Regions from separate parts of the Gilliamella sp. Imp1-1 genome, predicted to be linked through region 1. Evidence: riboswitches for the same ligand, from Rfam matches in the RefSeq annotation. Region 1 holds a riboswitch; the other holds the start of a gene.
What was found. A riboswitch is a leader RNA that binds a small molecule or an ion and turns the genes downstream of it on or off. The one in region 1 is predicted to bind thiamine pyrophosphate.
Positions count from the first base shown of each region.

Region 2: it holds a riboswitch for thiamine pyrophosphate, as region 1 does, so the genes downstream of both, thiB (thiamine ABC transporter substrate binding subunit) here and thiM (hydroxyethylthiazole kinase) in region 1, are expected to answer to the same signal.

Region 1 is NZ_LZHK01000114.1:26,400-32,696, reverse strand. Features, by position in the region: gene A9G38_RS09660 (STY0301 family protein) at 1-6, shown strand, start outside; partial or broken gene thiD (bifunctional hydroxymethylpyrimidine kinase/phosphomethylpyrimidine kinase) at 73-866, opposite strand; gene thiE (thiamine phosphate synthase) at 878-1,519, opposite strand; gene thiM (hydroxyethylthiazole kinase) at 1,532-2,317, opposite strand; TPP riboswitch at 2,382-2,483, opposite strand; gene trkA (Trk system potassium transporter TrkA) at 2,522-3,883, opposite strand; gene trpS (tryptophan--tRNA ligase) at 3,992-4,987, opposite strand; gene A9G38_RS09630 (phosphoglycolate phosphatase) at 5,011-5,706, opposite strand; gene rpe (ribulose-phosphate 3-epimerase) at 5,699-6,297, opposite strand, start outside.
Region 2 is NZ_LZHK01000001.1:832-7,128, reverse strand. Features, by position in the region: gene cptA (phosphoethanolamine transferase CptA) at 1-883, opposite strand, end outside; gene thiQ (thiamine ABC transporter ATP-binding protein ThiQ) at 1,001-1,711, opposite strand; gene thiP (thiamine/thiamine pyrophosphate ABC transporter permease) at 1,689-3,266, opposite strand; gene thiB (thiamine ABC transporter substrate binding subunit) at 3,281-4,276, opposite strand; TPP riboswitch at 4,317-4,425, opposite strand; gene A9G38_RS00020 (hypothetical protein) at 4,648-5,622, opposite strand; gene A9G38_RS00010 (hypothetical protein) at 6,081-6,297, opposite strand, start outside.

The DNA of each region.
Region 1 (6,297 bases):
CATTAGTTGCGTATGGGATTTGTTGTTATATGCAATAGTTAGTAACGTAAATCCCATTAATATTTTGAACAATTACCACCAGCGGTAAAAATGATGCGTTGGTCCAATTCCTTTCCCTATATTTAAATCATCGGCATGGCTAATTGCGCCTTGTAGATAATTTTTTGCTTGGGCGATTGCTTCTTCTAAATTATTTTTAGGTAATAATGCTGCAATAGCTGCTGATAATGTGCACCCCGTTCCGTGAGTATTTTTAGTTTGGATGCGTGGAAAGGTCATTCTTATTATATTATTGTGTGTGATCAAATAATCAGGGCTTTCATTGCTAGGCAAATGTCCTCCTTTCATTAATACCGCTTTACAGCCTAACTTGAGTAATTCATGCCCTTGCTTTTGCATTTCATCTTCGGTTTTAGCTTCATCACAATCAAGTAGTGCGGCTGCTTCTGGTAGATTGGGAGTAATAATTGTGGCTAAGGGTAATAAAAGCTCACGAATAGCTGTTACGGCATCAGACTTTAAAAGGGGATGTCCACCTTTAGCAACCATTACAGTATCTAACAGATAGTAGGAATAGGGTTTGTTTTAAGAAGGTGGTGAACGGTTGCGACTATTTCTTTATTCATTAACATACCCATTTTTACGCTATCAATTTGAATATCTTGATAAAGTGTATTAAATTGGGCTTCAATAAATTCGGGCGATATAGCTAATACCGCATCAACCCCTTGGGTGCTTTGTGCTGTTAGGGCAGTGATAACTGACATACCATATGCACCAAGTGCAGAAAAAGTTTTTAGATCGGCTTGAATACCTGCACCACCGCTAGGATCAGATCCTGCAATGGTTAATGCAATTGTTGTCATGATAGTATTTCCTATTTAACTTGTTTGATTTTGTTGATAAGCGATAATGTTGCTTGTTGAATATCTTTTTTGCCACAAATAGCCGAAACTACAGCAATCCCGTCAATGCCCGTTTGAATAATATTAGTTATATTGTTTTCATCAATACCACCAATGGCAACAGCTGGGCACTGTTTTAGTTTGACTAATTCAGTTAATTGTTCTGTTCCTATTGCTACCGTTGCATTTTTTTTGGTTATGGTTGGGAAGATAGGCCCTATGCCAATATAATTAACCTGCTGCCAAGGAACTGCTTTAAGTTGTTGTTGGTTAGTTACCGAAAGACCTAACCATTTATCTTTGCCGATAAGTTGTCGAGCTACATCAACAGGCAAATCACTTTGTCCAATATGGACACCATCGGCATCAACCGCTAAAGCAATATCTACATGATCATTAATAAATAGTGGAACAGAGGTGTCGCTTAATGCTTCTTTCAATGCTAAGGCAGCGTAGTACCAATCTTTACCGCTAAATTCATGTTCAGATCTTAACTGTATTGCAGTCACACCATTTGAAACAGCAATTTTGGTGGTGTTTACCATGCCATTAATGCCGCCGCATAATAATGGATCAAGGACTAAATAGAGGGTTAAATCCAGTTGTTTTTTCATCTGATTTCCTTATTAAAGCGATGGATTAAATGTTGAGAGTTGATCTAATAGTGATATCGAGAAAGTCCCCAGTCCTTGTTGTTTATTAGCTAGCTCACCAGCTTTTTTCATCATAAAACATGCACAGGCAGTGGCTGATAATGGGTCAGGCGAATTAGCTATGAAAGCCGCTACCATTGCAGATAATGAACATCCTGTACCTGTTACTTTTGTTAAAGCAATATCACCTCCAGTTATACTATATGTGCTGTTTCCGTTAGTTATGTAGTCAACATCGCCCGTCATTGCGACAATAGTTTGATATTTTTGCGCAAGCTCTTGGGCAGCGTTTAAAGCTGATTGAGTTGTGTCTTGACCGTCGGGGCCTTTTGAGAAAGATTTTTGACCATTTAGTGCTAATATTTCTGAAGCATTACCTCGTATTACTGTGGGATTAAATGATAATAATTGATGTGCAATTTCAGTTCGATAATTAAGTGCAGCTCCTACAGCAACAGGATCGAGTACCCATGGAGTTTGTGTTTGCTGTGCCTTGGCGGCCGCTAATAGCATACTTTGGGCTGTGTTGCTGTGAATAGTGCCAATATTAATCAATAAGCTATCGGCAATGTTGACAAATTCAGCAACTTCTTGTTCGGCAATCACCATTGCAGGAGATGCACCAATAGCAAGTAGCACATTGGCGGTAAAGTTTTGGACTACATCATTAGTAATGCAATGCACTAGTGGGCGTTTTTGTTTTATATGATTGATAAAAGGAGCGGTTTGGGTAATTTGGAATGATTTGGTTACTGACATATTTCTTCCTTTCTTACTGATTTATTAATTCTATAAATGTCGGGAAGAATTTGCCAATTTAAGGCTTTTATGGCTTAGACTTCCCTACGCTGGTATAATCCAGATCAGGTTCAACGGGTGAAATCTCAGTTTTTTGTTTAGACAAAAAACACCCCGAGTCAAAATGATTTTTTTATTATGAACTGATTATCTGTTTTTAACAAGCTATTGTAATAATCTTTCAATATCAGTAATTGCTTTTCTATCTGGTAAGAAGATGATTAGATGATCATTGTCTTCAATGGTTAAATCAGTATTAACGATAATAACATCTTCTCCACGCACTACAGCTCCGATGGTTGCACCCGATGGGAGTTTTAAGCCATTAATATTTTTGCCAACTAGTCTTGATGTTTCACTATTACCATTGGCAATAATTTCGACAATTTCGGATTCCCCTTGTCTTAATGAAACAACTTTAACAACCCCAGTTTGTCTAACATGGCTTAATAGCTCAGATATTGTGGCGTGTTGTGGAGAAATCGCAATATCAATCACACTATCATTAATTAGTTCAAGGTAGGCTTGGCGTTGAATTAGTACAATTACTTTTTTTGCTCCCATTCTTTTGGCTAACATAGAAGACATGATATTGGATTCATCATCACTGGTAACAGCGATAAATAGATCAGTAAGCTCAACTTGTTCTTGTGAGAGCAATTCTTGGTCCGATGATTCACCATGTAATACTGTTGTATTAACGAGTTGCTCGGCAATTAATTCGGCTCGTTCGGCATTCCGCTCAATTAATTTGACTTGATAGTCATTTTCTAAACGTTTTGCTAGAGCGACAGCTACACCACCGCCGCCGCTGATAATTATTCGTTTATATGGTTTTTCTAACCGTTGTAACTCACTGGTCACTGCTTTGATATTAACGGGTGGCGTTATAAAGTAGACCATATCGCCCGCTTCTATAAGTGTTGAACCAAGCGGTCGGATAAAACGGTTTTTACGGTAAATAGCTACTACTCGAGCTTCAACATGTGGTAAATGTTCTTTGAGTTCTGATAATTCACTACCTACTAAAGCACCGCCATAATAAGCGGTAACGGCAACCAAACAGACACGATTGTCGTAAAAAGATGCAAATTGTAGCGAACCAGGATATTGTACTAATTGACTAATATGGTTGGTGATAAGGTTTTCTGGAGCAATGATATGATTGATATTAATACAATCTTTATTGAAAAGAGGGTAGTTTTCGTTATTGTATTCAGGTGATCTAATGCGCGCAACTTTTTGTGGAATATTGAACATGACATGCCCAATTTGGCAGGCCATCATGTTGACTTCATCAGAGTTAGTTACAGCAACAAGCATATCAGCTGATTCAGCACCAGCACTTTCTAAAACTTGTGGGTAAGATGATTTTCCGCAAATCACCTGTAAATCAAAACGTTCTTGTAGTGATTGTAATTTATCATAATTTTCATCAATCACCGTGACATCGTTTTGTTTTTCAGTGACAAGATATTCAGCAAGCGCACTACCTGTTTGTCCTGCACCAAGAATAATAATCTTCATAACTAACCTGTATATTTAAATGGCTTTAATCGTTACCCATTTTCCTTGTATCTTAAAGCCATTGCATACTGTTTTATTTTTAGTAACAATCAGTTATTAATTCTTCAATTATACAAAACCGATTGCATTATAAACTTTTTTCAAAGTTGGTTCGGCTTTTGAGCGTGCTTTTTCTGCCCCTTCTTGCATTATTGAAATTAGATAACTTTCATCATCTCGATACTGATGATACTTCGCTTGAAGTGTAGTTAGCATATCAATGACTTGTGTTGCTACTTCGGTTTTAAGGTGGCCATACATTTTGCCTTCGAACTCTTTTTCAAGTTCGCTGATAGGCTTACCTGTCACGCCAGTTAAAATGTCAAGTAGGTTTGAAACACCAGCTTTATTTTTTAGATCGTAACGTACCACAGGTGGCTCATCTGAATCGGTCATTGCACGTTTGATTTTTTTCTCGATATCTTTTGGATTTTCGAGTAAACCAATTACGTTATTGCGATTTTCGTCTGATTTAGACATTTTTTTAGTGGGTTCTTGTAGTGACATGACGCGAGCTCCCACTTTCGAAATAAAGGGTTCAGGAATAGTAAATATATCACCATAAAGTGCATTAAATCGCATAGCAATGTCGCGTGATAGTTCAAGATGTTGTTTTTGGTCGTCACCTACTGGCACCAAGTTTGCTTGATAGAGCAAAATATCCGCAGCCATCAGTACTGGGTAATCAAACAATCCCACATTGATGTTTTCAGAATGACGAGATGATTTATCTTTAAATTGAGTCATACGGCTTAGTTCACCAAAATAGGTGTAACAGTTTAATGCCCAGCCGAGTTCTGCATGCGCAGGCACTTGTGATTGTACAAAAATGGTACTTTTTTGCGGATCAATACCACAAGCTAAATATAGGGCGAGTGTGTCTAATGTGGCTTTACGTAATTTGTTCGGATCTTGGCGTACGGTAATTGCATGTTGATTGACGATGCAATAAATGCAATCATATTCGCCTTGCAGAGCCACCCAATTCTTTAAAGCACCTAAGTAGTTACCAAGTGTTAGTTCTCCTGATGGCTGAGCGCCACTAAATACAATCGGTTTGCTCATAATTTATTCCTAATCTATGCTAATTATTTTTTTGCCTTAGCTTTTGGCTGAGGTAATAATGTTAATATATCTTTAAAATCGTCAAATAAGAAATCAGGGTTGCTAGTGGCGATCGATATGCCATAGTTATAACCATAACTTAATGCAACAGTTGGGCAGTTAGCATTTTGGGCTGCAGTAATATCATTTTTTGAATCGCCAACAAAAAGTAACTGATCACAGAATAATCCAAATTTAGCCATTACTTGGTATAAAGGCGCTGGGTGTGGTTTTAATTTAATCACATCTCCCCCACCAAGCACTAATGAAAAGTACTCTTTTATACCTAAAGAAGTCAGCAGAGCAGGCAAAAATTGTGCGGGTTTATTGGTTACTAATGCTAGTGGATAATTATTATCGTGAAGTACTTTTAAGGTCTCTTTAACATTGGGAAATAGTTTTGTTTCTGCATCGATGACTTTATCATAGTGCTGATTAAATAGCTCTTTAGCTTTGGCAAATAATTCTGTTGATGGATCGACTTCAATTGCTTTGAATACTCGTTCTAGCATAATATCAATACCATTGCCTACAAAATTTTTGACTTGTTCGTTGCTGATTGTAGGTAGATTCAAGTCTGCTAACATATTTTGTGTTGCTAATGCTAGTCCTGGTACGCTGTCAACTAATGTACCATCTAAATCAAAAGCTACTGCTTGAATATTTTCTAGTTTATTCATGTTCAACTCCTGCTAATTCTTTACGCATGGCGTCAATAACTGTTTTATAATCGGGTTGGCTAAATATAGCTGAACCAGCAACAAACATATCGGCACCAGCTCTAGCTATTTCGGCAATATTGTCAATTTTTACACCGCCATCAATTTCTAAACGAATATTGCGTCCAGATTCAATAATGCGCTGTTTAGCTTGTTGTAATTTCTTAATTGTTGAAGGTATAAAAGATTGACCTCCAAAACCTGGGTTAACACTCATTAATAAAATAATATCAATTTTATCTATGACATAATCTAAATAATCAAGTGGTGTAGCTGGATTAAATACAATACCAGCTGTGCAGCCATGATCTTTAATTAACTGTAATGAGCGATCCAAATGGATAGTAGCTTCTGGATGGATAGATATATTGGTTGCCCCAGCTTTGGCAAATGAGGTAATTATCTCTTCAACAGGTGATACCATCAAATGCACATCAATAGGGGCTTTAATACCGTAGTTTCGTAAAGCTTTACAAAACATTGCTCCCATTGTGAGATTAGGTACAAAATGGTTGTCCATGACATCAAAATGTATTACATCAGCTCCTGCAT
Region 2 (6,297 bases), on a different contig from region 1:
AAGTTAACGCTTGTTGCAAAATTTCGATAGTATAAGGTCTTGATGAAACCACATCGTTAAATACAACAAAATCAGCATTATCTTTTTTAAACTGCTCAATTTGAGGTGTGGTATTTCGACCATAACCATAAATACTCATTCTATTACGTGTTGTTGATTCACCAATGACTAACACCAACGTCCTAGGCGTATTACCGTTAGCATCTTTTAAATTTTCAACAGGAGGTAAAGTGTCTAAATGATTTAAAATATCTTCCATATTATTAAGTTGAGATCGATAAGCCAAATAACTATTAATAAGTTGCCATGGCACAGTTGTTTCCATACGCGTTAGTAAATGAGTTCCGGCTTTTTCAATAGATGATTTTTTTATTGTCACACTAATAAACACAGGCATTATGGCATAAATAGCTATTAATAGTGATACAATCCATTTAGTAGCTGTTTTAATATAAACAGGTCTGACTTTACTCCAAAGATAAATACCCACTAAACTATAAATAATCAATACCACAACTAATTTAATACTAAAATACTGCTGAACAAATTCGCTCGATTCACTATAATTTGATTCTGCCATAACAAAAAATACACTTTGCGAAAATTCTTGTCGATAAATCACAAAATAGCCGACTGAAACCAAAGACAAACAGCCGACAATAAGACCAAATACAGTCGCAATCTTTCTTGTATAATTAGGAAAAATCAAAACAGGAATAAGCCAAATTAAACTATAGATAATTGAATCGCGAAGTCCAATTGCATTAGAATGCCCCGAAAGAAAAATATATAACTGTAATGCACTAGAAAAATAAGTAAAAAATAGAATATTAAAGATAAGTGCTAACCAGCTAAATTTGTGGGTTGCTTTTATGTTTAGCATAGATATTTAATTTGCGTTGTTATTGATCATTAAATGCAATATACGCTTGGTAGATTAATAAAACCTTAAGCTTTAAATATCTAAATTTAAATATATAACTTATTAAATGCTAACCTATTACTTCTTGGAGATATTTAAACCCAATATCTTTGCAATGTGATTATTTTCAGGTTGGTTTAATTGGTTTGGTAAACCATAAAAAACGATCTGCCCATTATCTACTACCAAACAACGAGAAAAATAACTAAGCGAATCATTAAGATTGTGTGACACCATCATTAATGTCAAATTGAGCTCATCGCAACTTTGATCAACTAATGCTAACATCTCAAACCGTAATGCTTGATCGAGAGCTGAAAATGGCTCATCTAACAATAAAATTGGTCGACGTTGAATTAAACAACGAGCTAACGCAACACGTTGACTCTGACCACCTGAAAGTTGTTCGGGATAACGATTATTAAAACCAGTTAAACCAACTTTAGCTAACATATCATCTATTTTTTGGCGTTCCGATGTATTTAGTTTTAAACAAGGCTTTATGCCTAAGCCAATATTTTGTTCAACATTTAAATGATCAAATAAATTATTATGTTGGAATAAAATTGAAACGGGTCGCTTTCCTGGTTGAGTGTGAATCATATTTTGATGATTAAGTAAAATTTGCCCAGAGTTTGGTGAAATAAACCCAGCAATCAAGCTTAACAATGAGCTTTTACCTGCACCACTTGGTCCAACAATAACCACCTTTTCTTTTGCATTAATTTTGATATCAAAATGCATTTTAAAATTATCGTATTGACAATTAATTTGATTCAGTTCGATCATAATCTATCACAACCAGTAAACTAAAAGATAATATTAGCAATAATGCAGCAGTTACAGCACCTTCATGATAACGATAATACGATATTTGCTCATATAAATAATAAGGTAACGTTGTGACTGACTGGCCACCAAATAACGCAATAATACCAAAATCACCCAACGATAATATTGCTGAAAAAGCAAAACTTTGAATAATTAACTTTTTTAGTGCTTTATATTCAATTAAATAAAAATGCCAAAAGCCAGTAATATTAAGTGACTGGCTTACTTGCCAATAACGTGATGTAACATCATACATTGGTGCAGCAAGGTTTTTTAATATAAATGGTAGTGCCATTAAACTGTTACAAAGCATCGTCAAAACACAAACAAAGACCGAACTATAAGCGTACGAAAATAACAACAAAAATAAACCAGATGCCAGCACCATGCTTGGGATAATTAAAATCAGCGATCCAATTAACATTAACCGATTACTCCATTTTATTTGCTGATTAATCAATAATCGGCTGTTTGTATAAAGTAATAATAAAGCTAGTAGCATAGCAATACTGGCTGCCCCAAAAGCAATTAGTAAAGAAAACATAACTGCACGTTGAAAGGCCACTGAAAAAAATGACCACTGAAAAAAATAAATACCTTTTATTAATATAGTTATGATGGGTAGCAAAATAAATAATGCACCAATAACAATAATAACAAAACTCGACAAAATTAAGCTAAACGAAACAGGTAAACGATAACTTTGCTTAACATAGTGAGTGTTAAATTTATAGCTATAATTAAACTTTTGCATCAACCCCATAAAAAAAGTACAACAAACCAACTGCAAACATGCTAAAAGCACGGCTTGTATCAAATCAAATTCACGGATGGATTGATAAATGGCAACTTCAAGTGTGGTATATTTAGGTCCACCACCTAGTGCCAATACAATAGCAAAGCTAGAAAAACAAAGCATAAAGATTAGCGATGCCATAGGTAGCAACTGTCGACGCAATAGTGGCCATTCCACCAATTTAAAATAAGTAAAACTCGAAAAATTCAATTGAGCAGCTAATTGTTTGTGTTCGACTGGTACACTATTTAAGGTTTGATAAAACAAGCAACAAGCATAAGGGAAATTAAGAAATATATGTGCCAATAAAATACCTTTTAAACCATAAATGGATATCACAAAAGGCAAACCTAAATAATGACAAAACGACGCTAATAAACCATGTTGCCCATAAACAGATAATAACCCCGTTACCACAACCAACGTAGGAAATATAAACGTGATAGGCATAATGCGTAGCAATAGATTTTTACCCCAAAAATTGACTATCGATAGGGCTTTAGCCATCAATATTGCCAATAACACAGATAGCAATGTTGATAACGTTGCTTGAAATATTGTTATCCAAATAACATGTAATAAATAACTATCAAAATAGACAGTTAAATTATTAGACTCAAAAGCAACTAAACAAAGCGCAAATAGTGCTGAACCTAATACAACTAAAATCAAGCTTGCAGCACTAATGCCAGGGATTAACGTTCTTAATTTCAACATTATACTGAATAAAACTATTTACTAATGGTGGATTTCCATTCACGCACCCAGCTCTTTTGATTATTTTTAACTTGCTTGGCATCAAACTCGAGGGCTTTATTGACTGGTTTAATTTGCTGAAAAGCTTCAGGCAACGTTATATTAATAATCGGATACATGAAATTTTTTTCAGCAAATTGACGTTGTACATCAGGCGTTAATAAATATTGTAAAAAAGCACGTGCCAATTCGGGATGCTGACTATACTTAGTAATACCCGCAACTTCGACTTGGCGATAATGCCCTTCGTCAAAAATAGCAGCAGCATAACGATGATCATTATCATTCATAATATGTGCAACTGGCGAAGTGCTATAACTAAGCACAAAATCAGCTTCGCCTTTTAAAAATAGGCCATAAGCTTCACCCCAACCTTTAGTCACTGTCACAGTATTTTTTGCTATTTTCTCCCATGCAGATGCGGCATCATCACCATATATATTTTTCACCCAAAATAATAAACCTAACCCAGGAGTGCTGGTTCGTGGGTCTTGATAGATAATTTTCCAGTTGGCTTTATTATCTACTAACTCATGCATGCTGTGTGGTGGATTACTGATTTTTTGTTGATCATAAATAAAAGCGAAATAACCAAAATCATAAGGCATAAAATCACTATCCCACCAGTTGGTATTTAAATTATCTGGTTTAGTGATTTGATGAGGTATAACTATTTTGGCTTGTTTTGCCTGTTCTAAAAGATTATTGTCTAATCCTAAAATTACATCAGCATTAGTTCTATCACCTTCAAGCCGCATTCGATTTAAAACCGCTACTCCATCGCCTAATGTAACAATCTCAAGTTCACAGTTACACTGTGCTTCAAAACCTTTCTCAATTGCTCTTCCCGGTCCCCATTCTGAAATAAAGGAATTATAACTATAAACAGTTAAGGTTGGTTTTACATTGGCAGCATTTGCCATAAAAGGTACCGAAAATACCAAGGATAATAACAATTTTTTACAAAACATTTTGCCTCCAAAATAGCAAATAAAAGACAAAAGGTTTGAGCAAGTGCAATAACTCAAATCCCTCCGCTGGCATGATCCAGTTCAGGTTCGGCGGGTTATGTTATTCTATCTAACATTCTCAGCCCTTCAGGGCACCCCGTTGAGAACATCGATTAGTTTAGAGGTTAGTATGAAGATTGTAAACATCGGAAGTGATAAAAATTTAATGTAGGAACAACTCGCTTTATTTATGAAGTTTAAAAAACGGCTATAAAGAATATACATGAAAAAAAACAAACGCCTTATCACTGACAAAAGATATGGCGCTTATATTATAAAGGAGAGGCAACTATTACCAATTTGGTTAAATGTTTACCTTTACTTAAATTAGTTTATTGAGTTATAAAAAAATTAAGTTGTTTAGTTTCATCGAATGCCCCATCAAGTTCTCTTGTAGCGAACTGATAGCTTTGATTTGAATCTTCTGCTTTCGTACATTCTTTTATGATGGCATGTTTCGTGTGAAAAGTTTCAGACGATGTTAACTGTTTGTATAACAAGGCTAAATCTTTACCTGTCAGAGTAAAAAGCTTATTCCAATCATTTAACTGCGTTTCTACAAATTCGCGACCTTTCTTACAAGCAATAGCATCTAGCTGAATATTTGGTATAGTATATTTTTTAAGCTCAGAAAATTTAGGATGTTCATTTATAAAATCAACTTTTTCATTAAGCCCTTCTGCTTTTAAAGCTTCAATAAAGCCATCTTCTCGGAATAATTTGATTTTTCGAGATTGAAATTGCCCTTTCCCTCGTAAAGTTACTTCATCTGGATAAGGCTCATCTACTGAATAATCCCAAAAATCTTTTTGACGCTCAATAAAAACATCATTAATAACTTTAACTGGTAGTTCAAGCTCTTGCTGTTCACCTTTAATAATTACTGGAACTGAATTTAAATATTTAGCTATCAACTTATCGTAAGTTTCATCACTCACATTTGAAGTTGTATAGAAAGTTGTTAATAAATAATAATTACTTTGAGTAGGATTAATTAATCCTGAACTATTAGTTGTTGAAGGTTTAGCTATAAAATTTAATGATTGATTACCGTAAGACAGTGTATGCTTACCGTATTCAAATGTATAATTCACACTTGATTTTGCTGGAATGTTTAATTCATTTCCATCAATAATCACTTTTATTTCATTTGGTGTTGGATTATCAATCATACGATCAACAGAGCTAGACGAAGTGGTATCTGAACCAAAACAACCGACCAATGTTATGCTGCAAACTAGCAACAAAGAATATTTTATTTTTTTCATCGCATTAATTTTTTTTGTAAAGTTTTTAAAAGAAACCATATTTTATCATGAATTTGATAAAACAACTATTTTAGCTATCACTTCAATAATTGAATTGAAAAAGTATGGAGTTGATGTTCTGATAAACCAAACGTCGTTTTATTTTAGATGAAATTTAGTACTGATATAGCAACTTTTTAATTGTAGGAATTTCTAGTGTTGTTTACAGTAATTAATACTATAAACATTGCGAGAAATCATGCATCAACAAGGATTCAAGTTTCATTTAGCCGAAAACCGTGTTTACTAACCAACGCTGTCCCAAACAAACACATTTTTAATTTTTGACTAGATATGCTCTAATCCAGCCCGTACTTCTTTATATTGGACGAATTAGAGCAATTCCGCAAATAAATAAAGACATTCAATTTACTCATTGGACACTCATTTACAAAAATGAGCACCAATGAGTATGTAGTCTTTATTTAGTTAAGTTTTAGTTATGATATTTATAGTAATTATAGATATGATAAATCTCGAACCATATCTTCAATATATACTTTTAATTCTGTTAATTGCTGGTCTTTTGCCGCTCGAAGCAAGCTATCTTTGGTTTGCAATGTTCCTTTACTGTAATTATGTAAATTTGATGGCACATTGCCAGAATAGATATAATCATGTTTTGCTGATGTTTGTACAACGTTAAATGATTTACTGTAACTATAGATTCCATGA